2 regions of the Pelotomaculum sp. PtaB.Bin117 genome follow, and region 1 is predicted to be linked to the other one. Evidence: riboswitches for the same ligand, from Rfam matches in the RefSeq annotation. Region 1 holds a riboswitch; the other holds the start of a gene.
What was found. Region 1 has a riboswitch for fluoride ahead of A4E54_RS12875 (cation:proton antiporter). Riboswitches for the same ligand answer to the same signal wherever they lie in the genome.
Positions count from the first base shown of each region.

Region 1 (14,940 bases):
ACGGGCCCGGAAATCTACACGCAGACCGACGGGAAAGTGGATGTGTTTGTGGCGGGTATGGGTACCACGGGGACGCTGATGGGAACTGGCCGCTATTTGAAGGAGAAAAAGCCGGGCGTACGGATCATCGGTGCCGAACCGGTTAAGGGACACACCATCCAGGGGCTGAAAAACATGGAGGAAGCCATCGTACCGCAGATTTATCATCCTGAGCTGCTGGACGAGAAGATCACCATTAAGGATGAAGAGGCTTTTGAGATAGCCAGAATGCTGGCCACGCGAGAAGGCATTTTCGCAGGTATGTCCAGCGGCGCGTCCGTGGCATGCGCCCTTAAGGTGGCTGAACGTATGGAGTCCGGTGTCATCGTGGCCATCCTGTCGGACCGCGGCGACAGGTACTTGAGCACCTCTCTTTTTATGTCCATTTGCGCTAAGTGCTCCCCCTAAATTCTGCGAACAATTATAATTACGGTATTGCCATCTTTTAACCCATGCCCAAAAGAGTATTTTATCCTGGCCGGGTTTTAGCACAAATATATTGCCGGTTAAGTGAAAAGCCTACCCGCTAATATAAGGGAGGTTTTTCTGTTTTAATACGGATGTTCCTGTTTGAACAAACTAAAAAAATGATTTAATGATTGGGGATGTGGACATGGTTGATAAACGTATAAGAATCCTGGCACAAAACCTTGTTAATTATTCCTGTGATTTGCAGGTTGATGAAAAAATCCTCATCGAGGCGGTAGGGCTTGAAATGCCGCTGGTGCAGGAGTTGGTGCGGGAAGTGTACCGTGCCGGCGGAGTGCCTTTTGTTACTATAAAAGATTCCTCGGTGGAAAGGTCCCTGCTGTTGGGGGCGACCGAAGAACAAATGAAAAGCAGGGCGCGGTACGAGGCCGACCGGATGAGTGAGATGGATGCTTATATCGGCATCCGTTCCGGGTCCAACTTTGCGGAGATGTCCGACGTCCCACCGGAAAAAATGTACTTGTACAACAAACACTTCTGGCATGAAGTGCATGGGAATATCCGGGTGCCGAGGACCAAGTGGGTGGTCCTGCGCTACCCTTCGCCCTCCATGGCCCAGTTGGCCGATATGAGCACGGAGGCCTTTGAGAATTTTTACTTCCAGGTCTGCAACCTGGACTATTCTAAAATGGACGCGGCCATGGACCCCCTAATAGAACTGATGGAAAACAGCGACCAAGTGCGGATTATGGGAAAGGGGACCGAACTGACATTTTCCATTAAATCATTGCCGGCCGTAAAGTGCGCCGGCAGGCGAAACATACCCGACGGGGAAGTCTACACCGCTCCGGTCAAAGACTCTGTGAACGGTGTTATCACCTACAATACACCGGCCCAGTATCAAGGATTCACCTATGAGAATATCCGGCTTGAGTTCGAGGACGGGAAGATAGTAAACGTTTCGGCAAACAACACGGAGCGGATCAACAAGGTGTTCGACACCGACGAGGGAGCTCGCTACATAGGCGAATTCGCTCTGGGAGTCAACCCCTACATAACGAAACCCATGAAAGACACCCTGTTTGACGAAAAAATCGCCGGTTCCATCCATTTTACCCCGGGTAGCGCCTACGAGCGGTGTTTCAACGGGAACAAGTCGGCCATCCACTGGGACCTGGTTTATATCCAGACACCGGAATACGGAGGAGGGGAAATATATTTTGACGACGTTCTCGTCAGAAAAGACGGGGTCTTCGTACTGCCGGAACTAGAGGGGTTGAACCCCGACAGTTTAAAGTTGATCAATCTTTTTTCGGAAAAAATAACTTAAGAAGGAAATACCTTGTGTAACTACCCACATCCTTACATCATATTATATCACATGTATTAGTAATAATTAACATTTATTTGAAGACGGTGATATAATGGATGTTCAGAATTGCCAGGATATTCTGGAGAATCTCTATGACGGTTTATATATTGTAGACAGGAAGAGAAAAATTACCTTTTGGAACAAAGGAGCGGAGAAGATTACCGGTTTTAAAAGTGCGGAGGTTGTTGGTTCATATTGCTGGCAAAATTTGCTCACACATGTTGACAGCAAGGGTACCTTACTTTGCAAGGGAATGTGCCCCTTGGCAAAAACCATCGAAGATGGAGTAATGCGTGAGGCTGAGGTATTTCTTCGGCACAAAGGAGGTTATCGGGTTCCTGTTTTTATCCGTATATCCCCCCTCCGGGACTTGAACGGGAAGATCACTGGCGCTATCGAGATTTTTAATGACAATTCCCCCAAAATAGATCTAGTCCAACAGATAGAGCAACTGCGTGAGCTCTCTTTGTTGGACCAATTAACCGGGCTGGCCAACCGGCGTTATGCGGAAATTCATTTACAGGGTAAAATTAAAGAAATGTCCGATTGTGGCTGTTCATTTTTCGGGGTGATATTTCTAGATATAGATCATTTTAAAAAGGTTAATGACGAACATGGGCACGATGTGGGCGATGAAGTTTTGAAAATGGTGTCAATGACCTTAAAAAGAGGAGTTAATGGAAAGGGTCTGGTTTGCCGTTGGGGTGGAGAGGAATTTATTGTGGTGATACCGGCCGGTGATATTTATATGCTTCAGTCTATTGCCGGGAGTCTGCGCGCTCTTGTTGAACAATCACGCTATTCAAATGGGCGGCATGTAGTATCGGTTACTGTATCCGCAGGGGCCACGATGGCCGTTCCCGGTGATACGGTGGATAGTATGGTGAAGAGAGCAGATGCACTGATGTTCCGGAGCAAAAAAATGGGTAGAAATAGGGTATCAGTTTAAACTGCTCTCAGCAGTAGCTAAGATATAACTTGATCACTAAGGTTGCCGCCCGCGAACTGGCTGTTATAAAGGTCGGCGTAGAAGCCTTTCTTGGCAAGGAGATCGTTGTGATTACCCTGTTCTACGATGGCTCCTTTGTTCATTACGAGGATAAGGTCTGCGTCACGGATTGTTGAAAGTCTGTGAGCGATTACAAAGCTGGTTCTTCCCTTCATTAATCTTGCCATCGCTTTTTGGATAAGCACTTCGGTTCTCGTGTCGATGTTGCTGGTGGCTTCGTCGAGAATGAGGATCGCCGGGTCGGCGAGAATAGCCCGGGCTATGGTCAAAAGTTGCTTCTGGCCTTGCGAAATATTTGAAGCTTCTTCGTTTAGCACAGTATCATAACCATCGGGGAGAGTTTTGATGAAGTGATGGGCATTGGCGACCTTTGCCGCGCGGATGACCTCTTCCCCGGTGGCACCTTTACGTCCATAAGCAATATTGTCCCTGATGGTGCCATTGAATAGCCATGTATCCTGCAGCACCATCCCGAACATCGTACGCAAATCTCCGCGTTTCATGTCCCTGATATCCACGCCGTCGATGGTGATCCGCCCGCCTTGGACCTCATAAAAGCGCATAATCAGATTCACCAGAGTTGTCTTACCCGCTCCGGTCGGCCCGACGATGGCGATAGTATTGCCGTGCTTAATATTTATGCTGAGATCTTCCATAAGCGGAGCATCTTCCTTATAGCCGAACCTTACATGTTCAAATATGATATTGCCTTGCGGGAGCCTAATGACTTTCGCGTCCTCCTGATCAGGGATTTGTTCAACCTCATCCATAATCTCAAATACTCGTTCCGCTGAAGCAACTGTAGACTGCAATATGTTGGCTATATTGGCCACCTGGATGATCGGCTGGGTAAATTGCCTGGTATACTGGATGAACGCCTGGATATCACCGATCTCAATTTTCTTGTGCGCGACCAATAAGCCGCCAGCAACGCATATGGCAACATAACCAACATTATTTACAAAGTTCAAGGCCGGGAAGATAACGCCGGACATGAACTGCGCCTTCCATCCGACGCCGTACAGTCTTGCGTTAATCTCTTTGAACTTCATTATTGAGTCTTCTTCATTTCCGAATGCTTTAACGATCTTATGTCCAGCGTACATTTCCTCAATATGACCGTTGAGTTCACCAAGGCATTTCTGCTGGTCCGCGAAAAACTTCTGAGATTTCTTGGTGATTATAGCTGTTATGAACATACTGGCCGGAAGGGTAAACAGTGCTATAAGAGTCACCACGGGGCTGATTGTCAGCATCATGATCAAAATACCGATAACAGTCACCAAAGAAGTGATCAACTGGGTCAAACTTTGCTGAAGTGTCGTCGCAATGTTGTCCAGGTCATTCGTCACCCGGCTCAGGATCTCGCCATGGGTGCGCCGGTCGAAATATTTGAGCGGAAGATGGTCAAGCTTGTTTTTCACGTCGTTGCGCATTTGATAAACAGTTTTTTGTGACACGCTCGACATGATAAAGGCCATCACGTAGCTGCACAGGGCGCTGATTAAATATAGCGCGAGCAGCAATAGCAGAATTTTTCCTATATATTCGAAGTCAAAGGTCGGTATGGGCTGCTTTTTAAGTTTGCTGATCACCTCAACCGGCATATTGCTTTGAATAGCTGTATAAAGCTGGGTATAATATTCGTACTTGGCGAGCATCCCGTCAGCAAGTTTGGTCGTAGCCTTCCCCATGATTTTGGGTCCCACAATTGCGAAAAGTGTACTTACAATAGCCAGAATAAGCACCGCAATGAAACGGTACTTTTCCGGCCGCAGATAATTTATTAATCTTTTTAACGTTCCTCGGAAATCTTTTGCTTTTTCCACCGGGGCCCCCATCATCGGGCCGCGGCCCATATGGCCTGGACGCGCCGGACCGGTTCTTGGTGAATCTTTTCCGTTCATGATGTTACGCAATCTCCTCTCTTGACAATTGGGAGGATACAATCTCACGGTATACTGTACATGTACTCATTAGTTCCTTATGTTTGCCGATGCCTTCAATCCGCCCTTCATCCAATACGATGATCCTGTCGGCGTCCATGACTGTTCCAGCCCTCTGGGCAACAAGAATAACGGTGGAAACAGTGGTTTCTTTTTTAAGCGCCGCCCGTAGTTGGGCGTCAGTCTTGAAGTCGAGGGCTGAAAAGCTATCGTCCAAGATATATATCCCGGGCTTCCTGACTAAAGCGCGGGCGATGGAAAGCCTTTGTTTCTGCCCGCCGGATAGATTGGTTCCACCCTGAGAGATAAGTGAATTATAGCCGTCTTGCATCTTAGAAATGAACTCGCTTGCCTGGGCGATCTCCGCCGCGCGGGCAACCTCCTCGTCGGTGGCGTCAGCCTTGCCGTAACGGATGTTTTCAGAAACGGTGCCGCTAAAGAGGATTGGCGTCTGGGGCACGAACCCGATTTTCGCCCGGAGATCTTTCTGGGGCATTTGCCGGACATCCACTCCGTCAACCAGGACACGGCCGCTGCCAACATCATAGAATCGCGGTATCAGATTAATCAGAGTGGATTTACCCGAGCCGGTACCGCCAATTATGGCTGTCACCTCGCCGGGATAAGCGGTGAAGGATATATTTCTGACGGCGGGCATTTCAGCGCCGGGATAGCTGAAAGTAACATCCTGGAATTCCACTCGGCCGCCCTGGCCGTCGGATTTTTCACTGTGTAAAGGGTCAAATATTCGCGGTTCCATATCCAGTACTTCATTTATCCGCAAGGCCGACGCTTGGGCTCTCGGAACCATGACAAACATAATTGTCACCATGATGATGGAAAACATGACCTGCATCGCGTACTGAAGAAACGCCATCATGTCTCCGATTTGCATTTCATTTTGACTGATGCGGTGGCCACCAAACCAGATAATTGCTATCGAGGTAAAATTCATCATGATGATCATGAGCGGCTGTATCGCCGCCATTATTTTATTTACCTTGATCGAGGTTTCGGTCAGGTCGCGGTTCGCTTTCTCGAACCGTTCACTTTCGCTCTTGAGTCTGTTGAAGGCGCGAATGACCCTGATGCCGGTCAAATTTTCACGGAGTACCAGATTAACTTTATCCAGCTTGACCTGCATTGATTTGAACAAGGGAACGATTACACTGGCGATGCATGCAATCAAGAGCAACATGACGGGGAGAACTACGGCCAGGATTAAAGTAAGCTGCTTATCCTTGGAAAACGCCATGATGATACCCCCGACGCACATGATCGGGGCATAGACCATAAATCGCAAACCCATTACCACCAGGGTGTGTGCCTGAATAACGTCGTTGGTTGTTCTGGTGATCAGGGAAGCAGTGCCAACTTTATCGAATTCTTGCAGGGAATAGCTCTCCACGCGTGAAAAAACCTTGTCGCGGATGTCTCTGCCGAAGCCCACCCCGATAATTGAAGACAAATAGCTGCTCATAATGGAGCAGAGGCTGCTGGCAAGCGCTACGAGGAGCATGTAGCTCCCGAATTTCCAGATATAATCTGTATTGCCCTTCATCATGCCGTTATTGACGACATCCGACATCAGCGTAGGCAGAGATAGTTCCGCCAGGGACTGGACGAAAAGGAACGCTATCACCCAAAACAAATTCCACATATATGGCTTAAGAAATCGGGATAGTCTAAGCATGGTTTATTCAATCTCCGCTTGAATTTAATTGGCCAGTTGATTAATTGGCTTTTACCGGCATATTGTCAAAAAACTTCATCCTTGCAAACTGCGCCAGGCCCGATCCTTGAAATAGTCCTTCCAAATCTATTTCATTCCATAGACCACCTTAAAGGATTGCGTTTTTAATACACCGGCCTGACAATAATTTAGTAAATGCTTTTCAGAATCTCATAGGTCCTCTTCAGCGTTTGCTCTAGTTCATTCAGTTCCATTTCAGGAAGTGTTTCAAGTTTTTCAATAAGATCTTTTTTTATTTCCGCTAGTATTTCATCGAACATGTTTCTGCCGGTTTCTGTTGCTTCTATGCGGACGATCCGCCGGTCTTTTTCATCTGTTTTTCTGATTAACAAACCGTTGTCAATGAGCTTGTAGACGAGAGGAGTAAGCTGTTGTTTTGATATCTGCATCTTACCGGCCAATTCCGACATCGAAAGAGATCCGCTCCGCCGCAGCACAGATATCGCAAAAAATTGAACGTGGCTTATCCGGGAGCGTGTAATTAATTCTGCCGGCCTGATGAATTTGTCACGCACACAGGCCATAAGTGCCAGTAAGTCGTCGGCCACTTGTTCCAATTTACTATAACACCTCCGGCATATGTAAATTTGGTTAAACAATAAAAACATTATACAGCAATCGGGCGTCGTTGGTAAATATATATTAACTATTAACTAAAATAATTATTAATCACTAACAGCATTTGGTTTGCAATTGCTTATCCGTACGTAACCTCGCAGTGGACTAGTGGCAAAAGAGTTAATAGGGGCATTCGCAAGAGATGAATTGTATTTTACCATACATATGTGTTAATATATGAAATATATTAACAGCCGTTAATGGGGAAAGATACGAACTTTAGTTGTTTATGGCGGCTTTACATTGAGGGGGAAAGAGTATGTTTACTCAATCGCCAAAGACGGATGCAAATAATAAGCATGATATTTCAAAGAAAAAAGATGGAAATAAAACTTCACATGACGTTATTGCAAACCACGGTTCATTGACACCGGCAAAAATTATCCAGCTCCAGCGTGCGATTGGTAATCATGCTGTTATGCAATTTTTGGAGCAAAAAATCCGGCAAAAGCATATCCTTCAACCTATCCAGCGGGTTGAATCCAATGATGATGACTTGCCGGAGGAAGAACAGCAAGAGGCGGTTCAAATGGCGAAAAGACAGCGCCAGGCTAATAATACGGGGATGCCCGATAATCTTAAAACAGGTATCGAAACACTTTCCGGTTTCGATCTCTCGGATATTCGTGTGCACCGTAATTCGGATAAACCATCGCAGGTAGGCGCCCTCGCGTACACGCAGGGGACGGATATTTACGTTGCTTCCGGACAGGAGAAGCATTTGCCGCACGAAGCATGGCACGCAGTACAGCAGAAGCAGGGGCGTGTTCAGCCGACAACGCAGGCGTTAGGATTGCCTGTCAACGATGAACCGGCGCTGGAAAAGGAAGCGGATGAAATGGGAGAGAAGGCACTTCAAGCAAAACAAGGGAGTAATCTTAGGGATTCAAACTATCAGAGCACAAATTATTTAATACAATCAAAATGGCAAGTAATAGAACTAAATACGGTAAGTAAAACTCCAATTCAAGCTGTCTGGACATTAAACAAAGAGAAAGCCGTATTTGTAGAAATGACAAAATCGGAACAGGATAAATTTGACCAGTTTCAAAATGCGATAAATAATGATGGGTTGCACCCGCGGGAAGCAGCTGAACAGATTGGTGATGCAGAATATGAAAATTTAGGCGGCAGCAGGTTTTCAATTCGGTTATCAAGGGGAGCGCGGGCATATTTTGACGTAGATGATGATAATGAAGTAGTAACCATAGTCCGCGTGGGGGATCATAAATTATCCTAGCCGTGCGGCGGCAACCATGATGATATTATAAAATTATTTTATGCCTTCTTTCTGTAATACATTTTTTTAGCAAGATAGACAATGACCCTGGTAATCAAATAAATGCCGAATATCGCTCCAAAACCCCATAGACCTGAAGTAATATCGGAAAATTCCATATTGCCTCTACCAGTTATTTTCTGCTCAATTTCTAACCCAAAAACAAATACCATTAGAACAGTTGATGTAAAAATAAGGGAAATGACGGATATTGACCATTTCGCTAGGCGTTTAAAAGTAACGTCTGCAACAAAAAAAATTATTATGCCGATGATCCCAATTACCCAGAAATGAAGTTCTTGGTCTGTTGGCTTAAATCCCAGGTATTTAGAAATGTAAACTATAGAATCATGAACATTATTTAATATACTTGCTATAACCTTCAGAACCTGCTCCATATGATATCACCCCACTTTTTTCATAGCTTTAATTCCCACATAGCCAATATTACCATATATGGGCAATATTGGCTATGTGGTTGTATGAGTTTTTTTTTGCATCCAACGCAAGGTGTATTAAAATACAGGAAATCGCCGCCTCCGGACAGCAAACAAAGAGAAGCTGTAATGCATCTGCGGTGGAGCAATTAGAAAGGGGGGCGGTAGCAAAACAAAGAAAAACGCAAAAAGCCGCCAAAAAGCAGGTTTAATAAATCCATATAAAGATTCTTGAGCTTGACAAGGGAGAATTGACAGTTTAAATTATAATTGATTTGTAATATATACCCTGGAAGGGCATTATTATTGTGCCAAAAGCAGTTGGTGTGTTGTTTTATGACGGTATGTTCTGTCAATAAAAACCCGTTTTTACCGAAATTTGACGGTGGAAAGGGGGTGAGTAATTGGATAAGTGGGAAGATAAGTGGGAGTTTTATAGAGATAGCCAGGGATTATGGCAATGGGCACGTAAAATGTTAGACGGAAGAACTGTTGCTTCATCTACTCGAGGATTTAATAATAAGGAAGACTGTATCGAAAATGCTAGAGGACGTGGGTATAGTGATTAAGGAAAAGAGCCTTCGGGCTCTTTCTTTGTGTGCCTGACAGTTTGGCATACTTATGGGGTTAAAGACCCCAAGTGCGCCGGGCCAACCGGAAGCACAAGCTGTCAGGCAGGGCGTCACCGAGAGGTGAGGTTCGGAAGGTTGTAGGCCATAACGTAAGTGGTTAATATATAGTAATAAAGGATGTTAAGTCGGGAGAGAACGCCTAATATTTATGTCGTCGGGATAACTATTAAAGTTGCCGGGCAGATCCTGGAAGGAAAAGAGATCGATGGCCGTACTTGGGCATCTGTCCGAGCTCTGACAGAAGCATTGGGCAAAACAGTGGCCTGGGATGGGGCAACCAGAACCGTAACAATTAGTTAGGCGGTTGCATAGATGCGCTGAAAAAGTAGCATACTAATCAAGGGACTTTCGCAAAACCGGCTTAGTCCTCAATGTAAACCCTGCTCAATGGTGAGCGGGGCTTTTGCTTCATTTTTGCTATAAAACAGAGTATTAAAGTGGTTGGAAACCAAAAATTCCAACCACTTTATAGTATACGGAAAATAAATTTAACCCTCTTCGCTCAAGTCTTCTTCTTTATATGTGGGTTTTATCTGTTCTTCCGGCTCGGGCAGGAGATGCCGGGGTAGAAAAGCAAATCCGGCGATAACCGTTGGAACAACTGCGCTGGCAATAACTGATGCCACCAAAAAAGAGTATTGAGCCTGCGTTACAATTCCATGGGAGTAGCCGAATAACGCTGAGATTGTTCCAAATGTTAATCCGGTGGACATCATCAGAGTGTAGTACCATCGCTCATTGCGTTCACGCCGAAACAACCCAATAAATGGATATAAGCCGAAAATCTTCGACATCACTTTGCTTGCCAGCAAAACCAGGAAGGCCAATGGTGCCGTAATCAAAGCGGATAAAGAAACAAGTGTACCCGCGCGAATGAAATAAAAAGGGGTGAGAAATCCCACGGTTAAAGTCCTTAATCTTCGCAGCCAGAAGGTGTCTTTATTGGAGAATTCGGCCAGAATCATACCAATGAGGTATGCGGGAAGCACCGCCTCACTTCCCGACCAAACAGCCAAAGCACCTAATCCAAAAAGGACGAGTATGACCCACTTCGCCCTTATAGCGGCAGTCCTGTATGCATAAACACGGGTCAACCACCGGGTGAGAAAAGGCAACAGGAACAAGACCACAGCAGTTACAATAACAAAAACAACAGTCCTATAGGTAAACGGGGAAAATATAAGGCCAAGGGCAATGACTGTTCCAAGATCATTTATAAAGCAAGCTCCTAGAATTCCTTTGCCGAATTCGGTTTCGTTGAAGCCGGTTTCCAGCATAACTGCGTAGACAACCGCCATTGAGGTCGTGGAAAGTGCCACACCGCCTAACAAACTAGCCTGCAATGTCCAACTAAGAGCATAATAAGCTATCGCGGTGCAACCCAGAAACGGTGCGAAAAAGCCGATTAGCCCAATAACCGTTACTTCTTTCAACTTTTTTTGAAGTACGTCTTTTTCAAGTTCAGCACCAGCCAGGAAAGTCAGCAAAACAGCTCCGGATGAAGCCAGAAAAGTCAACCATTCCTGATTAGAACCTAAAGCTTCTGTCTTACCGAGGGAAGCAGCTACAGCAGCTGTAATTACTCCAACGCATATTTCTACCAGTGCAATTGAAATGCGGAGGTGATAGGCGATGATAGCCGAAAAAACAGCCAATCCAAGCCAAAAGAAAGCCAGCATATAGATATGTTCCATATTTTCGTTCACCTTTCATTTTTAAAGATTTATAACATATAGGATAAGAAATCAATTATCAGCTCCTTAAATAATTTTTGACTGCAACAAACTGTAAAGTTACACCACCCCCTCTCGTATTCGCAATTAAAGTTTGATAAGAGCTATAAAAACAAAAACCCCCACCCGAAGGTAGGAGTCATCAGCTTTTTAATGCTCAGGCGAACTCCATCGCCCCCCGTAGCGGGGATAATATTACTTTGTTCAAAAAATAAAAACCTCCCATTACCGGTAGGAGCCATCAACGATCCGCATATGGCGAGCTCCATCACCATATATTATTATAACATATATAACATACCCTCTAAAAAAATATAAAAATTGATTTGATAGAAGCAACCCGGTTAAGGCTGCTTTTCTATTCCGAGGCGGGTTTAATCCTTCTTGGAGGACCTGAGAAAAATTTACTCCTGCTTCATCACCAAGGACTTTTAGATATTTAGTAATTGATACGTTGATTCCATAGTGGTTAAATCGTTTGCTTTGCGGTATTTCGCAAAGTCGATGTCCGCCCACGAAACAAACTCATTAGCTTCATGCGGAGGTTCATAGGCGGACGGTTCTGGGAATATGCGTCCGTCATCCTGTTCGCATACTCCCCAAAGGCCAATAGCATCATGAGCCATATAAATTGCTTCTGCCAGGTCTTTACCTTGTGTATTAATGTCAAGTTACAACATATCCCGAATTGGTGGGGGTAAGGATTACAGGATACACTTTTGTCATCTAGCAACATTCTCCTTTATGGTAGTAGGCTGACCCTCTAGAGGCAGCTTCCGGTCATTGGTTTATTCTACAATTTTTTGAATTTTTTCCGCTGAGATGGTTAGTTCTTGCATGGCTGCGGAAATCTCCTGAGTGGCTGCAGCCTGTTCTTCGCTTAGAGCGGCTGTATCAATAACTTTTTCAGCCATTGTCATTGCATTATTATTTATTGTAGCAAGGATATCTTTGATTTCTTTGACGCTCTGAGCGCTTTTTACCGACATCTTACGAATTTCATCGGCCACGACAGAGAAACCTTTGCCATATTCTCCGGCCCTTGCTGCCTCTATGGCAGCATTAAGACCTAGTAGATTAGAAGTGTTAGCAACTTCATTAATAAACCCTAAAATCGTGTCAGTCTTCTTGACCTGAGCAATTATTTCTTCAACCTGTATCTTTAGGATGTCTTGACTATTAGCCAGTTGCTGGGCGGACGAAGCAAGTTCTTCTATTGTAGCTGAGGTCTGTTGAGTTGAAGATACTACTAATTGGGCTATTTGGTTCGCCTCATCCTTGCCCTTCAAACCGAGACCGATGAATATAGCGCCTATTACATCACCTTTTTTATCTTTCAGAGGTATGCTCCTTGATTTGAAAGATACGCCATAGACCTCTTTATCTAACACCACCTCAGTAACTTCTCCCGTTGTAATGGCTTTATACATACCGCCTCCCTCGGGAACTGGTTTTCCGGCCAAGTCACCCAAGTCTATTTCGGAACTTGGGATATAATAAATATATTTCTCCTTGTCCGATATTCCGATCATGAAGTCCATTGGGAGCATTCCCTGGATGATCGGGGCAATTTCTACTAATTGATCCAGGACGTTATCTTCTGATAATAACATTTCTGTCACCTCAACTTTTGAATATGCTTTTTAAGCTCTCTCAATTACATATTACTACATAAAACATAATACGACAAAATTTTCATGAAAACTTGGTGATCCCCATGACCAAACTCTACCCCAACCCGTCCAGGTACAAACATCCCGAGCACCTCATGCTAGTATGCCGGAGAATACATCTACTTCATTAACAAATGATGTTATTGACCAACTTGAGCGTCTGGCAAAGTTGAAAGAGCAGGGTATTCTCACTGAGGAAAAATTTAAAGAGCAGAAACAAAAAATATTGAATAAATAATTCAGCCCGGCGCTAATCCGGGTTTTGATTGGCACTGATGCTCACACGTTGGCGTTTTTTTGTTAGTAATGGCGGGCGGAGTGATTGGGAGGATAAGGGTGTAGGGGGAATATTTAAAAGACGTTTTGTCGGTTCGTTTGTTTTGTGTTTTGCTCATTTGGGCACCGAATGCAAAGATCCAGCCATTTTATTTAATGGCCAGATCTTTAAAATAACCTTGATTTTATTGGTGCCCGAGACCGGAATCGAACCGGTACGAGCTTTGAGGCTCGCAGGATTTTAAGTCCTGTGCGTCTGCCAGTTCCGCCACTCGGGCATATAGCGCTAATTTCGCACAGTCATTTTAGCACATCCAAAATTAAGTTGTCAACTGCTCGGGCACCATGCCTGTGCTTGAGCATCAGGTCACTCTATTAAATGAGGGGTGTATCATTGATACAAGAAAGCAAAAGAAGGAGTAAATGGTTGTCTGTAGAATCATGATTAGATATAGAAAGGCTAGGGGGTGGGGTAATTTGGATAGCCTGGAGAAACTCAAAGTGCCGGTTGATAAGCTAAGGCGAGTTTGTAGCCGGGAAGAATTTGATTTTTGTAAAACAACCGCCGATGTTTCGCCGCTTGATGGATTCATCGTTCAGGAACGCGCGGTAAGGGCTATGCAATTTGGCTTGGCCATGAGTGCCTCGGGTTATAATATTTTTGTTGTCGGACCTCCGGGTACAGGTAAAAGTACATACACTCAGGCTGTTGTGTCTCAGGTGGCTGCGGGTAAAACCGCGCCGGACGATTGGTGCTATATATGCAACTTCGCTGATCAGGACCGCCCTCTGGCTGTTTCATTGCCTGCCGGAGAGGGCTATGGGTTTCAGAGAGACATGGAAGAATTGCTGTCTGATTTGCGGATTGCCATACCGAAGGCTTTTGAAGAAGGTGATTATGAGCAACAAAAAAGTTTAATTATACAATCTGTTCAGCAACAGATGGATGATTATTTTCAGGAGCTCAATCAGGAAGCCAGAGAAGCTGAATTTAATATGAAGCAAACCCAAAGAGGGTTTGTCTTCATACCGCTGAAGGATAACAAGCCTATCCCGCCCGAGGAATTCGATCACATTCCTGTCCAAGAACGCCGGGAAATAGAGGAAAAAGGGCGGAGGCTGCAAAAAAAGTTTGATGATACTATGCATAATGGCCGGGTACTGGAAAAACAGGCAAAAGAAAAAATAGAAGAATTGGAAAAGCAAATCGCTTTATCTGCCGCGGGTCCCATTGTTGACAGGCTTTTGGTAAAATACGATTCGTTTCAGCCAATTGTGCAATATCTTAAAGAGGTTTTAAGAGACATAACGAAAAACACTGTTTCCTTTAAAAACCAGGTGGCCGAGCCGGCCATGCCGTCTGTTCCGGTGCAATTTCAACAGGATGACACTGATCAGTTTACCCGTTACAAAGTTAATCTTTTTGTTGCGAACGACAAAAATGCGGGCGCTCCCGTAGTAACAGAACCCAGCACCAGTTATTATAATATTTTCGGGAAGGTTGAGTACCGCAGCCATGTCCTGTCTACACATACTGATTTTACAATGGTAAAGCCTGGCGCGATTCACCGGGCAAACGGAGGGTTCCTTATCTTACAGGCTAAAGACGTTTTAAGTAATCCGTTAATCTGGGACACGCTGAAAAAAGCAATCAAATACCGCCAGGTCATGGTGGAAAATATTGGTGAACAATATCATCTTGTTCCTAACGTTACCTTGAGACCGGAACCGATCCCGTTTAATG
Region 1 covers NZ_MVQM01000166.1:11,135-26,074, forward strand. The annotation lists gene A4E54_RS12830 (PLP-dependent cysteine synthase family protein) at 1-447, shown strand, start outside; gene A4E54_RS12835 (aminopeptidase) at 653-1,798, shown strand; gene A4E54_RS12840 (sensor domain-containing diguanylate cyclase) at 1,893-2,789, shown strand; gene A4E54_RS12845 (ABC transporter ATP-binding protein) at 2,807-4,756, opposite strand; gene A4E54_RS12850 (ABC transporter ATP-binding protein) at 4,761-6,488, opposite strand; gene A4E54_RS12855 (MarR family winged helix-turn-helix transcriptional regulator) at 6,677-7,096, opposite strand; gene A4E54_RS12860 (eCIS core domain-containing protein) at 7,426-8,406, shown strand; gene A4E54_RS12865 (hypothetical protein) at 8,445-8,843, opposite strand; gene A4E54_RS12870 (YegP family protein) at 9,287-9,451, shown strand; gene A4E54_RS15810 (stalk domain-containing protein) at 9,632-9,814, shown strand; gene A4E54_RS12875 (cation:proton antiporter) at 10,003-11,208, opposite strand; fluoride riboswitch at 11,374-11,432, opposite strand; fluoride riboswitch at 11,473-11,529, opposite strand; gene A4E54_RS12880 (methyl-accepting chemotaxis protein) at 12,036-12,860, opposite strand; tRNA gene A4E54_RS12885 (tRNA-Leu) at 13,386-13,474, opposite strand; gene A4E54_RS12890 (Lon protease family protein) at 13,674-14,940, shown strand, end outside.

Region 2 (14,940 bases), on a different contig from region 1:
AGGAAAAACAAACATCAAAACCAGCTAGACAATCAGGGCCTATTTGTCTGGAAGCTTGACAAGTAGGCCCTGATTGTCTATAGATGTACGCTCACTTCGGAATTAAGATATAAATCAAGATCAAATGGCAAAGTTATCTCGGGGCAGCAATTCTGACTATGTTTTTTACATGGATCGTCAATCAATGCATGAAACCGAGAATCAAAAGTATTGATATGCTGGAATCTCTAAAATCAGTGGATTGAAACGACTCAACGCGAAAGAATATAAGGTTATCCCACAATGCGATTGCCGGATTTTAACGCTCATTCATCAGCGAAATATTATACCTGTTATAGGCCGGAAACAAAAACATGCCTTGAGCGGCCTGATTAAATGTGCTAAGTGCGACCTATTCTCTTACGTTGATAACTTTCTCATATCTTTTGACGCGGAGGACAACGAAAAGGCCGAGGCGCTTCAGGCATCACTATCTGAAAAAGAAGCCACGTTGCAGAAGCACAAAAGGCTTTGGAGCTGGTTAATGACGCATATGAGTTTGGTGAATATACCCGTAAAGAATAGTTAACACGCAAAGACAAGTGGTAAAAAATCTATTGAGCAACTAAAAACTATGTCTTGCATAAATGGTCATCTCCTTATATGGTAAGTTTAACCATCTACACAAAATTAATTACGTTCTCATATATTTTTAGTTTTTATCTTTATCTGGTCAATAACTCATAACTCCTGACAGTGTACTTGCTGTACTTGCTTTTCACATTGTGAAAGCTCCTGTCTTTATCCAATGCTTTTATCTTACATATTTTGGGGTATTTTTCTGCTAAAACTAGGCTTTATTCGCGTTCTGTTTCCCGCTCTTTTGTCTGCTATGGGGACTGACGCAAAATACTGTCAATATTCGCCTTGATAACGTCGTATTGCTTCACCTGCTTTGACAATATTGCATCTACATTAGCTAATCAGCAAAGAAACGTTTTGTATAAAACGATTATCGAAAGTATTATTTATTTACGCGAGGGGGACAATATCAGCGTTAATATAACGTTCAAATAAAAGGAGGTGGTTGCGCATGTTATCGGAGAAGAAAGTACCCAATAGATTGGCAAATGAAAAATCGCCTTACCTGCTCCAACACGCATACAATCCTGTGGATTGGTGGCCGTGGTGTGATGAAGCCTTTGCGAAAGCAAAAGCCGAGGATAAGCCGGTTTTCCTTTCTATTGGGTATAGCTGACTAACTTGCATTTATGAACTTGTCACTGGTGCCATGTAATGGAACGGGAATGTTTCGAAGATGAAGAAGTGGCCCGGGTCCTTAACGACGGGTTTGTTGCAATCAAGGTGGACCGGGAAGAGCGGCCGGACATCGATCACATCTACATGTCGGTCTGCCAGGCCATGACCGGGCAGGGGGGCTGGCCTTTAACAGTGCTCATGACGCCTGAGAAAAAGCCGTTTTTCGCCGGCACATATTTCCCCAAAAACAGCAAACGGGGTATGCCGGGCCTGATGGACATCCTGACCCGGGTCAAGGAAAAATGGCATTATGAAAAAGACACGTTTATCCGGGCCGGCGCTCAGGTGGCCGGAGCCATTCAACCCCAGCCGGACAGGCCTGCCGAAGGCGAACCGGGTGAAAACGATCTTAAAGACATGCTAAAAAAAGCTTTTGTTCAATACAAAAACCAGTTCGATGAACAATACGGGGGGTTCGGCGCCGCGCCCAAGTTTCCCACCCCGCACACGTTATCTTTCCTCCTGCGCTACTGGAAAAGAAACGGGGAAATAGAAGCCTTGGCCATGGTTGAGAAAACGCTGGAATCTATGTACCGGGGAGGCATCTATGATCATATCGGGTACGGCTTCTCCCGCTACTCCACCGACGGGAAATGGCTGGTACCGCACTTTGAGAAGATGCTTTACGATAACGCCCTGCTGGCCCTGGCCTATACCGAGGCGCACCAGGCTACCGGCCGTGACCTCTACGCCCGTGTCGCCAAAGAAATATTTACCTATGTCCTGAGGGATATGCGTTCGCCGGAAGGCGGGTTTTACTCGGCGGAGGACGCTGATTCCGAAGGCATTGAAGGCAAATTTTACATCTGGTCTCCCGGTGAAATCAAGGAAATTCTCGGCGAAAAAGATGGTGAAATATTCTGCCGGCTCTATGACATCACCGCCAGCGGCAATTTCGAGGGGCGCAGCATCCCGAACCTGATAGATCAGACTCCGGAAAATATAGCCGTAGCATTTAACATACGTCCCGGTGAATTCACTGATTTAACGGACAGGCTGCGGCGCAAAATCTTTGAAGCGCGCGAAAAGCGGGTGCATCCCTATAAAGACGATAAGATACTGACTGCCTGGAACGGATTGATGATCGCCGCCCTGGCCAAGGCGGCTGCCGTTTTCAACGAGCCTGTTTACAGTCAAGCCGCCGCCCGGGCGGCGGACTTTATCTTCAGAAAGCTTAGACGGGAAGACGGCAGGCTGCTGGCCCGCTACCGCGACGGCGAACCGGCCATCCCCGCCTTTCTGGACGATCACGCCTTTCTTGCCTGGGGACTGCTGGAGCTGTACGAGGCCACCTTTGCAGCTGATTACCTGCGCAAATCGCTTGAATTGACGAAACAAATGATCGCTTTATTTCAGGACAGGCAAAACGGCGGTTTTTATTTCAACGGCGCGGACGCCGAGGAACTTATCGCCCGTCCCAAAGAAATATACGACGGGGCCTTGCCGTCCGGCAATTCCGTCGCGCTGGTCAACCTGCTGCGCCTGGCCTTGCTGACAGGCGACGATGAACTGGCTGAGACAGCCGAAAAGCAAATAAATGCTTTCGCGAACATAGTTAAAGACCACCCCCGGGGCTATGCTCATTATCTCCTCGGAGTATACTTCTCCCTCGGTCCCTCCCGGGAGATAGTGATCGCCGGAAGAGCGGAGGATCCCGGGGTGATAAAAATGCTGCAGGCAGTGCGGCGTCAATTCCTACCTGACACAGTAATAATTTTTCACCCGGCGGGAGATGCTGTTCAAGGAATAGAAGAACTGGCGCCTTTCATCAGGGAACAACAGCCCATCGACGGCATGGCCACCGCTTATGTATGCCAAAACCATGCCTGCCTGTCACCTGTTACGGATGTTGACGAACTGTCCGGTTTATAAGGAAAGGGGACACACCTCCATTTAGGGTCTATCTTTGGGGTCGAAGGAATGTCCCCAATTTATGAAAGGGAACACACCTCTATTTAAGGCTTATTTTCGGGGTCAGAGGAATGTCCTCAATTTATGAAAGGGGATAAGACCGGGGTGTCTAAATGGCGAGCCAAGTCTATTGAACAGCTAATGGCCGAGAAGGAAACCAGCCGTCACCGCCTGCCGCGCACCCTGGGCGCTTTGGATCTGGCCACCCTGGGCATAGGCGCGATCATCGGCACGGGTATTTTTGTGCTGACCGGGGTTGTTTCCGCCAACTACGCCGGGCCGGGCATTGTCCTGTCTTTTGTGCTGGCGGGCATCGCGAGCGGGCTTGCCGCGCTGATATACGCGGAGATGGCTTCAATGATTCCGGTGGCCGGCAGCGCTTATACTTTCACCTATGTGTCGCTCGGCGAGATACTGGCCTGGCTGGTGGGATGGAATCTTATCCTGGAATACATCGTTTCCGCGGGCGCCGTGTCAATCGGGTGGAGTTCATATTTGGTCGATTTGCTGTCCGCCGCCGGAGTGACCCTGCCGGCTTCCATCACCAGCTCCCCTTTCAATGGGGGAGTGCTCAACCTGCCGGCGGCGCTTATTGTGCTCTTGCTCACGGGACTGATTATCACAGGCGCTCAGCACAGCGCGACAGCGAACAAATTCGTGGTAACGGCCAAACTCGCCGCGATCCTGCTGTTTATCGGGCTGGGCTTCAGACACATCGACCCGGCCAACTGGCAGCCTTTTTTGCCGTTCGGCGCCGCCGGCATCGTGCACGGAGCCGCTATTGTGTTCTTCGCCTATATCGGCTTTGACGCGGTATCCACGGCGGCGGAAGAAGTCAAAAATCCGCGGCGGGACTTGACTATCGGCATTGTGGCGTCCCTAATCACAGCCACCGTCCTTTATATCCTTGTCTCTCTGGTCCTTACCGGCATGGTTCACTACTCCACTTTGAACACCGCTTCCCCCGTGTCGGCCGCTTTACTGCGGGTGGGACTGCCGTGGGCCGCCGCCGCTATCTCCGTTGGGGCGTTAGCGGGACTAACCAGCGTATTGCTTGTCGTTCTATACGGACAAAGCCGTATTTTTTTCGCTATGGCGAGGGACGGGCTGCTTCCGCCAATTTTCGACTGGATTCATCCCCGCCTGCGCACTCCCCTGTGGGACAGTCTGCTTATCGGCCTGGTTGTAGCCGCCATCGGCGCCTTCCTGCCGATTTCCCTGGTGGCGGAGCTGGCCAATATAGGCACTCTGAGCGCCTTCATCGCCGTTTCGGCGGGGCTTCTGGTTCTGCGGGCCAAACGGCCCGACCTCCCCAGGCCTTTCCGGGTTCCATGGGTGCCGCTGCTGCCCGTGCTCAGTATGGCCATGTCCGCCTATCTGGCGCTCAATCTCCCCACCCTCACCATGGTCCGTTTCGTTATATGGATCGTCGCCGGATTATTAGTTTACTTCGCTTACGGATACAAGCACAGCAATTTATCCGGAAAAAGCAATCCCTCATTTTCTTTAAAACTCAACATGATGAAACCAGTTTCCAAAAAACTCCCCCCAGACCCGACAAAACGCGACTGATAACTTCTCTTATACCCTGGTATTGCCTTCGTCGGTTTCAGAAACAGATTTCGGCGTTCTGATAAATTTTATTCCCGTCCAGACCAGCACAACTGCGAAAATCATGCGCAAAGCAAGTTCCGGCAGGCTATGGGCAAGAGAGCCACCAAAAAACGAGCCGAGCAGGATGCCCGGGATTAAACCCGGCAAGGTCTCTCTGCTGATATTCCCAAAACGCCAGTGGGTGTGTGCGCCGGCCAAACCGATAGGAATCATGGCCAGGAGAGAACTGCCTTGCGCGGTATACTGGGTAAAGCCGGTGAACAGCACCATCGCAGGCACCATTGTCGAGCCCCCGCCGACCCCCAGCATTCCGGAGAGGAAGCCGGTAACGCCCCCGGTTAACAAAAGAATGACCACTTTTGTCCATTCTGCTGGGGCTACCGTCATATGAGACGGATAAGATTTTAGCAGCAAAAGTATAGTTGCCACGAACAATAATCCGCCGAAAGACCTCTTCAGTTTCCATTCCGGAAGAGCATTGGCAAAGTTCGCTCCCGCCCTGGCAGTGAAAATGGCGGTAGAAGCCAAAATTATGGCGGCCGGCAGGTCAACGGAGCCTCTTGACATATAAGTGAGAGCTCCTGACACTCCGGTGAAGACTAGGGCAACAAGACTTGTCCCCTGGGCCTTGTGCTGTTCCATCTTTAGAATACCGACCATTAAAGGGATCATGATCACACCGCCGCCAATGCCGATAAGACCGCCAAAAACCCCCGTCGCCAAACCAATTAAAAAATTCAATAGAGATTCCCTCCGGATAACTGAGATCTTTTTTTTGCGTGCTGGAACATATTTACTTGGCCCATTTTTTGACTTTATCTCATAACCTGAAAAAAATCAAGAAAAACGCTAATATTTCCGCATATGAAAGCTATAACCACCGGGGAGTAAGACCGGTGGTTATAAAACGCAGTCTGGTCATCAGTTTGTATTTTTACATTTTAGATGCAGCCGCCACAGAAGCCCACACCGAAGACCAGCAGGATCAGAATTAAAAAGATAATAAACGCCTGGTTGCCAAAACCTAGACCTACAGCTTGCTCCGCTTTGACCTCGGACATAGAGGGTACCTCCTTAATATTGAAAAGTTTTTGTTTATTTCTACACTATATGAAAAGGACGATAAATGTGTTAATCCGCAGACTCCTGGATCTGCGGATTTTACGCGGCCGGAATGCAGAGATTCTTCGCGCCGGCAACATACAGTTTATTTTATGAATGTTTACTAAAATATTAAGTAAAACTGCCAACTTATTTTAAAACTAGGAAGGAGATTTTAATTATTATCAGAATCTATAATCAAAATCTTGAATTAGGTGTGCGGTGAATGAAAATAACATATTTTTTAGCATTATTAATAGCATTTACTGGGTTATACATACTATGGTCAATTTTTTTCAAAAAACCCAAAATTATGGATGATAATAGCAACAATAAAAAAGATAGGAATAAAGAATATAGACTAATTCAATCCCTTATTAGGAATATGGAGGAAGAAAATCCGCAACTTGTCAAAGATTTGATAGTACATTTAAACGCGGTGTCGAGATTAAATATTATCAAAAAATCTAATCCTGATGATATTAATTTGGTGCTTAAATATTGGTTGTATAATGACTGGTAGAGATTATGGAGAGAAATTTCAGCCCAATATATTCTCCAGCCAGCCGGGCGTGCTTAATATCAGCATTTGTTCAGTGATTTCAAGCTCAATTTTCTCAAGAGTTTCAATCAGCTTGAATACATCAACCGGTTTGCAGAAAAACGCATCTACCCCGCTATTCACCGCAGCAATAACAGCATCCATATCACCGCAGCCGGTGTTAATAATTATTTTCGCCTCCGGATTGAGATAGCGGATCTGCTTTAATATTTCAATCCCGTTCAAAACAGGCATTTTCATACCGATAATGACAGCATCATATTGATTACGCGCGTACGCCTCCAAGGCTGCCCCGGGAACGGTGAACTTGTCGCACCAGTGCCCGGCCGGCTCCAACACGGCGGCCAGGTTGTCTATACAATCCCCATCATCATCAAGCAATAGAATATTCATAATTCCTCCTGATTTTTGATAGCTCTTGACAATTTTATATTATCAATTTAATATGTCGGTTTTATGTTGATACTTTGAACATTTTATGAATATATAAAAAAATGGAGGACAACCCTCCATGCAGCCATCTATTAGTGAAACGCCTTCTATATCGTCAACTATAAAATAAGCACGACCCCTTTATTTTCCACGTAACCTTCGTAATAAATAATTAAGGATAAAAAACGGAGGGTAAAGATGATTGTTAAAAGCAGATTTATAATTGTCCTGGGTACAGTTTTATGCATGTTTCTTTCCTTAACCGGGTCCGCTCATGCCAATCTTTTAGATATTCAGGGACACTGGGCGGAACAGCAGATTAGCGATTGGCTCGATAGAGGTTTCGTTGCGGGGTACCCGGACGGAACATTTCAACCCGATAAGAGTATCACCAGGGCCGAATTTATTACAATGGTTAATCAATCATTCGGATTCAACGAAAAAGCTCAAGTTGCTTTCAGTGATGTTTCGCCCACCGCCTGGTTTTACGGGGAAATCGCCAGAGCGAAGGCGGCCGGATACATTGCAGGCTATGAAGACAATACAATAAGATTGGACAAGGCGATTAACAGGCAAGAGGCGGCGGCTATTGTTTTCCGTTTACTGGATATGGAAACCGTTGACGGCAGTAAAGCACTTTCTAAATTTGAAGACGCAGGCAATATTTCAGGCTGGGCAAAACCAATTGTTGCCGCTGTATCTGAGAAAAACCTGATGGAAGGCTACAGCGACCATACTTTCAGAGCACTGGACCGCACCACCAGGGCGGAAGCGCTGGTTATCCTGGATAGGGCTTTTTGGCTGAAATACCCAATAATTATTACCGGTGAAAAATAATATTCACATCAACCCTCTGTTGCCTTATTCCTTAAACCTTTTTTCAATTATCCGACCCATAAGTGCTCCTATAAAACCGCCAAGCATCCCGCCAAACATGGGACTGCCCAAAAGGGACCAGTATAAGCCGAAACTCCCGCCAAACTGAAAACCGATAAAAAATCCATTCCCCTTCCCACCTGCCCGATAGTATGCCTGCCACATGCCCAAATTAAGTATCGACGGGTAAAATAGAATCCATTTCCAATCCACCACTTTAAAAGACTCAGCAAAATCACCATTAAATGTGTAGTAAATAGACAAGTTTAAATTGCTGTTGATGTTTACTATTATTTCTAGAATTATCAGGACTATCCCGACTAAATAATCGCCGTTATAAAACTGTCCAAATCCCGGGAAAATGAACGACCATAAAGCGGCAACCCAAGGTTTTTTACCTTGCGAATCCTGATTCAATTACATCCACCAAGTTTCATGTTTTTATATCGTTCACTACAATAGTATTTACTATTAAGCTCAGTAAAATTAATCTGACCGCCGATACCTAATAAATTATCCCACGAGGAGTCCGCTATAAAAACAACCCCTGGGTACTCCAGGGGTTTCCTTTGCAATAAAAATCGGCTTTAAAAAATAACCACCGATTTAACGGGAACCGGTGGTTGTTATTTATATAATTTTCAGCCTAAATGCCGCAGCCACATACGCCCACTCCGAAGATGAGCAGAATGAAGATCAGGAAAATAATAAACCCGAAGTTGCCAAAACCAGTTCCGCAACCTGTGCCGCAACCTTCAGCAGCAGTACCGTATCCCATTTATATCACCCCTTTTTTCTTATAATATGCGGGATACGACAAAAATGTTAACCAGTGGATATTCACCCAAATTAATCTATTCACATAAGCTATAATGACAGTGGCAATAACTGTCACATTGACCTCCTTAGCAAAACCTGGCCGAATAAATGGCCAGGTTTTTGTTTTCCCGGCTGGAAAAAGCCACGGGCCGGTTAGTAAATTAAGTTTTTGAAATGTACAGCAATAGATTTTGGGTAATAATAATTGAAAGTGACTGATATCAAAAATTTGGAGACACTTACATAATGGCAAAACCGCGGGTAGCAATCATTGGTGCTGGTGCTGCCGGTCTGTCCTGTGCTCATGAATTGGAGAGACTGGGGTGTCAACCGGTAATTTATGAAATATCCCGTTCTGTCGGACACCCCTTTCCCCATACAGGAGCGATACTGGAAATTTTGTTTCGGTCTATTACTACCCAGGATCTTTTAGCATTTGCCCGGCAGACCTATGATATTTCTCTTATGCCTCTTAATAGAGTAAAAAAAATCATCCATATTTCCGCCAACAGCCGTTCCATAGTTCAAGGTGATTTGGGCTATCTTGTTATCCGGGGACAATTAGAAAACTCTATTGATAATCAGATTTCCGATTCATTGAAAAATACGCATATTTTATTTGACCATGCCCCGGACTGGCAAAAACTTACCAAGGTGTATGATTATGTGGTCGTGGCAACAGCACGTAAAGATATCCCCGCTTCCTTGGGATTATGGCAAGACACGGTGTCCACTTCCATTATGGGTGCCATTGTATTGGGCAGTTTTGACGAAAATACCCTTTCTATATGGCTGAACAATGATTATACTAACAAGGGCTATGCCTACCTGGCTCCATACAATTCAAAGCGTGCCAGCTTGGTTTTATGTGTGGCTAATATAGATACCGAACAACTTCCGGCCTACTGGAAAAAGTTTTTTACCATAGAAAAGTTCAATTTTACGGTTGTTGAAGAGTTTCAGACCACTCTAACAGCAGGCTTAGTCTACCCTCACAAGGTAAAAAATTTATATTTTGCCGGTGTATCCGGGGGCTTTATAGATCCTTTACTCGGCATGGGTGCTTTTCCCTCAATTGCCAGCGGAGTGATAGCCGCGCGCTCTACCATTTATCATTTGGATTACGAAAAGGAAATTTCTTTTTTGATAAATTTAATTAAAAAAGTTAACAATATACGTAATGCATTTATAAAACTGAATAATACGGATATCAACCGTCTAATAGCCATCTTGGGACTGCCTGGAGTGCAGCAACTCATTTACCGGACTAAAATAAACGTTATTGATCATATCCATTCATTAATAAATTTATGGTAAAGTCTTCGTCAGTTAAAAATCCTAGTTTGCCGGCTATACACGTATCCGGGTATACCATGGAAGTTTACTAATCAAATACCTGGAAAACTTATTTCATTGCTTCTTCAATTGCTACGGCAACCGAGACTGATGCTCCAACCATCGGATTATTACCCATACCAATCAGCCCCATCATCTCTACATGCGCCGGTACTGAGGATGAGCCCGCAAATTGTGCATCGGAATGCATTCTTCCCATGGTATCTGTCATTCCATATGAAGCAGGACCCGCTCCCATGTTATCAGGGTGAAGGGTTCTACCGGTGCCCCCTCCTGAGGCTACTGAAAAATATTTCTTTCCTTGTTCGATGCACTCTTTTTTATAAGTTCCGGCGACCGGATGTTGAAAACGTGTGGGGTTCGTTGAGTTGCCCGTAATTGACACGTCAACTGATTCATGATGCATGATGGCTACGCCTTCACGCACATCATCACAACCATAGCATTTAACCAAAGCTTTTTCACCTTTGGAAAACGGTTTTTCTTCAATAATTTTCAACTCACTGGTAAAATAGTCAAACTCTGTTTTAACATATGTGAAGCCGTTAATTCTAGAAATTATATAGGCAGCGTCTTTACCGAGACCGTTTAGTATAACCCTTAACGGTTGTTTTCTAACTCGGTTGGCGGATTTCGCGATGCCTATCGCTCCTTCTGCAGCAGCGAAGGATTCATGGCCGGCAAGAAACGCAAAACATTTCGTATCTTCCCTTAGCAGCATGGCAGCCAGGTTGCCGTGTCCGGTGCCAACCTGCCGCTGGTCTGCAACCGAGCCGGGGATACAAAAAGCCTGCAGTCCTTCTCCTAATGCTTCGGCAGCTTCGCTGGCTGTTTTTAGTCCCTTTTTTATCGCAATTGCGGCGCCGAGAGTATAAGCCCATACGGCATTTTCAAAACAGATTGTTTGAATAGCTTTTACAATGGTCTGCACGTCAATACCTTTATTCGCGCAAATCTGCCAAGCTTCGTCAAGGCTGCTCATTCCGTATTTTTCTAATACCGGGGTAATCTGATTTATTCTTCTCTCATAACTCTCAAATAGTTGCATCTCTTATTCCTCCTATCTCAAAATTATTCATGCCTGGGATCGATATATTTTACCGCCTCATCATATCTGCCGTACTGACCGGTGGCTTTTTGCACAGCTTCATTAGCATCAACGCCTTTTGCAACCATTTCCATCATCTTCCCAAGGTGCACGAACTTATATCCAATAACCTCATTGTTTTCATCCAACCCCATCCTGGTTACATAGCCCTCTGCCATTTCCAGATAACGTGTTCCCTTTATTTTGGTTCCATACATGGTGGCCACCTGGGCTCTCAACCCTTTTCCCAGATCCTCGAGACCGGCGCCTATGGGCAGCCCGCCTTCTGAAAATGCCGTTTGTGTCCTGCCATAGACTATCTGCAAAAATAGTTCTCTCATAGCTACGTTGATTGCATCGCATACCAGATCTGTATTCAGTGCTTCCAAAATAGTTTTTCCCGGTAGTATTTCTGAAGCCATAGCAGCTGAATGAGTCATGCCTGAACACCCGATAGTCTCAATTAAGGCTTCTTCAATAAGACCTGCCTTTACATTCAGGGTGATTTTACAAGCACCCTGCTGTGGCGCGCACCCACCAACCCCATGAGTAAGACCGGAAACATCTTTCACATCATAAACCTTGACCCAATTTCCTTCCTCAGGAATCGCCGCCGGTCCATGTTTTGGGCCTTTTGCCACGGTACACATGTTTTCCACTTCATGAGAATAAATCATTAAATTCTTTCCTCCTTTGAACATTTTTAATTTGGAATATCCAAAGTTGATTTTTAATTTAATCTATAATAAAAAAACTCCTACATTAATAAGTAGGAGTCATCAGCCTTATAGGCATTAGGCGAACTCCATCGCCTGCTGTCAAAAATATATAACCTGTATAATCTGATTTGTCACCTAATAAATTATCACATAAAGATTACTATTAGCAATAAAATTTTATTGATAAACAATTTTTATTCTTTTATAATCAATACACCTTTGTGTTTGGCCACGTAATTTGAAACACTACCCAAACCATATTGACCTAATAATTTTTTTCAGATAAAATGTTATAAGTTATATAACCCAGGTGATGGAGTTCACCCAACGTCTTTTGAGGCTAATAACTCCTACCAATATTTTTTATATTGGTAGGAGTTTTTTATTTTGCCGAGTGGGAGGTCAGAAATTAATGGAGCAAAGTTATGGGAAATTAAGAACTAAGGTCCTAGAAAACCTGGGATTACTCGAAAACATAGCCAAACAAAGAGAAATCGTCCACCTCGTAGAATACCTAGAAGAAATAAAGCAAAAGCTTTTACATGGCCGCTTTAATTTGGTTGTCCTCGGTGAATTCAAAAGGGGAAAAACAACTTTCCTTAATGCCCTTCTAGGGGAGGACCTTTTGCCAACTGCCGTCGTACCACTAACTTCCATTGTTACCTTGATCCAATATGGTGAGAAGATTAGTGTAAAAGTAACTTTCTCGGACGGGGGTGCCGCAGAAGCTACGCTGGATGATTTGCCCTTATACGTTACTGAAGAGGGCAACCCCTGCAATGAAAAGAATGTCAAGCTAGTTCATCTTGAGTACCCGTCGCCTTATTTAAATGACGGCGTCGTTTTAATAGACACACCGGGGGTCGGCTCAGTTTACCGGAACAATACGGATGAGACTTATAACTACCTGCCCAAGGTGGACGCTGCCATTTTTCTTTTATCGTCCGACCAGCCGATCAGCCAATCCGAGCTGGATTTTTTAAAAGACATCGAGCAGTATTCAGCAAAGACGTTCTTTATTCTAAATAAAATTGATTATTTAAATGAGCAGGATAAAAAAAAGGCACTTGAATTTGCCAAGAAAGTGCTAGCTGAAAAAGTCGGCTTCGAAGAAATAAATATTTACCCGGTTTCCGCCAAGTTAGCTTTGGACGGAAAAATTTCCTGCGACGATGAAAAGTTGAAAGCAAGCAACCTGCCGGCGTTTACCAACATTCTGGAAAATTTCCTGCTAAAAGAAAAGGGGCGTGCGGCTATAAACGCTACCTGCAATAAAGGCAACAACGCAGCCGGTGAATTGCAGCTCGGGTTGGAACTAGAGATGAAGGCACTTGGTATTCCTTTGGAAGAATTGAAGGCTAAGATAACCCTGTTTGACGAAATGGTCATGAATTTGCGGCAGGAGCAAGAGGATAACGGTTATATCTTTCAAGGTGAGAAAAGTAAGGTCTACCAGGAGCTTGAGCATGAAATAACCGTGTTCCAGGAAAGTCAAAACATGATCATTGCAAAAGACATAGAACAGGAATACCAGGCTAAAAAAGAACTCTCGGGACGTAAACTGATGCATTACCTGGAAGATTACATTGAGAAAAAGGTCCTGACGGCCTTCGACGAATGGCAACCCAAGGTTGAGGAAAAAGTGAGGGAGGCCTTCGACCGCGTAATTGCTCGGTTCACCAATAAAACAAATAAGGTAATCGGCGAACTTTTGAAGCAATCAGCGGAAATCTTTGATCTTAAAGTCGAAGGTTTTACCGAAGCAGAAGCGCTGACCGAGGAAACCAAACTTTATTATATCTTAGGCGAGCAAGCGAATATGTTTATCCCCAATGCGGCTAACTTATATGCGCTTTTTCTGCCAAAATTCATTACTGGTCCGATGATCATGCGGGTGATGAGAAAAAAGGTGGAACAGGATTTGGACCGTAACTGCGGCCGGCTCAGAACCGATTATAATGATAGGATTTCTAAAAGTGTCAAGGTTTTTAAAAACCTCCTCGAGGAAAAATTCAATTCAGCTATAGAAGGAACGCGACTTGTTTTAACCCGTGTCATTGAAAAAAGGGAGCACAGTGAAAAAGAAGCTGCCGAAGCTTATGAGAAACTGGCAGAACAGATGAAGACGCTGGAATCAGCCAGGGAAAGCTTGCGGGAAATCGCCGGGGTTAGGGTTAATCTCCAGACTTCCAAAATACCTGGCGTTTTGATGACTTTATAAAACGCCTCAAGACAGGAGAAAAATTGTTTGCTAAGTATTTAAATTTAATCCTTTTCCATGCCTATTCTACGGCCTTAGAGACAAAACCAACCTTTCCCAGCTTTATGGAATATTGGCAGAATAATTAAAAGCTGAATTTACTTTTTGAGTTGGGCTATATTCTCCGCAGTCGCGGCTATGTCGCGCATAAGCTGTTGGCGGGTCATGGCTCACCCCGGGGGCTTGGCATAGCCCGAAATGCTGCCGACATCGGGATAATCAAGCACGGTATCCATGCCGGATGGAAGGACGCCGAGGAAGTCTGCGAAACGATAGAGAAGTGCCGCCATCTGTTCACGGGTGATTTGGTCATCCGGACCGAACCTTCCGTTCCCGCTGCCTCCTATGATACCGTTTTTCGCCGCCCAAGCTATGTATTTGCCGTAATAAGCGCCGTAATCGCAGTCGGTGAAGACCCGCTCATCCGAGGGCTTGATTTCGCCGTAGCTGCGCTCATAAAGCCGCCCGATGACCGTTGCGAGCATGGCGCGGGTCATGCCCCTATCGGGGGAGAAGGTATTTCCTCCGGCGCCGGCGAAGATCTCCCGCTCGGTCACAAAGCCGATATACCCCGCCGCCCAATGTCCGGACACATCTGTGAAGCCCTTGCCGTTCTACATAACCGAAACGGTTACGCCTTCAGGAGCAATATATTTTCCGTTTGCCGCCAAGCCGATGAACACTTTGTTTCCATTGGCATTAAGGTAATACGGCACACCCGCCGATTCATCATAGCTTCCAGCCCTTCGGACCACCAGCGCGTAGGGCGAGAACTCCGTCGCCTCGAACACAAGGTACCAAACGCCATTCCTTTGTTCCAGGCGGGACGCAAGTGTCGTCACTTTGCCGCTATCCGATTTGTGCACGACATCGAGTAGCTCTTTCTTATCGAGCAGGTTTTCCG
Region 2 covers NZ_MVQM01000118.1:13,597-28,536, forward strand. The annotation lists gene A4E54_RS15900 (DUF255 domain-containing protein) at 1,073-1,237, shown strand; gene A4E54_RS08115 (thioredoxin domain-containing protein) at 1,276-3,171, shown strand; gene A4E54_RS08120 (amino acid permease) at 3,316-4,782, shown strand; gene A4E54_RS08125 (sulfite exporter TauE/SafE family protein) at 4,792-5,565, opposite strand; gene A4E54_RS08130 (hypothetical protein) at 6,152-6,448, shown strand; gene A4E54_RS08135 (response regulator) at 6,467-6,880, opposite strand; gene A4E54_RS08140 (S-layer homology domain-containing protein) at 7,118-7,756, shown strand; gene A4E54_RS08145 (hypothetical protein) at 7,781-8,212, opposite strand; gene A4E54_RS08150 (hypothetical protein) at 8,442-8,573, opposite strand; gene A4E54_RS08155 (NAD(P)-binding protein) at 8,861-9,931, shown strand; gene A4E54_RS08160 (GGGtGRT protein) at 10,020-11,018, opposite strand; gene A4E54_RS08165 (iron-sulfur cluster assembly scaffold protein) at 11,042-11,734, opposite strand; fluoride riboswitch at 11,821-11,879, opposite strand; fluoride riboswitch at 12,077-12,136, shown strand; gene A4E54_RS08170 (dynamin family protein) at 12,189-13,997, shown strand; gene A4E54_RS08175 (S-layer homology domain-containing protein) at 14,207-14,629, opposite strand; gene A4E54_RS08180 (InlB B-repeat-containing protein) at 14,651-14,940, opposite strand, start outside.
Region 2: linked by a shared signal. The riboswitch ahead of A4E54_RS08165 (iron-sulfur cluster assembly scaffold protein) and the one ahead of A4E54_RS12875 (cation:proton antiporter) in region 1 are both predicted to bind fluoride.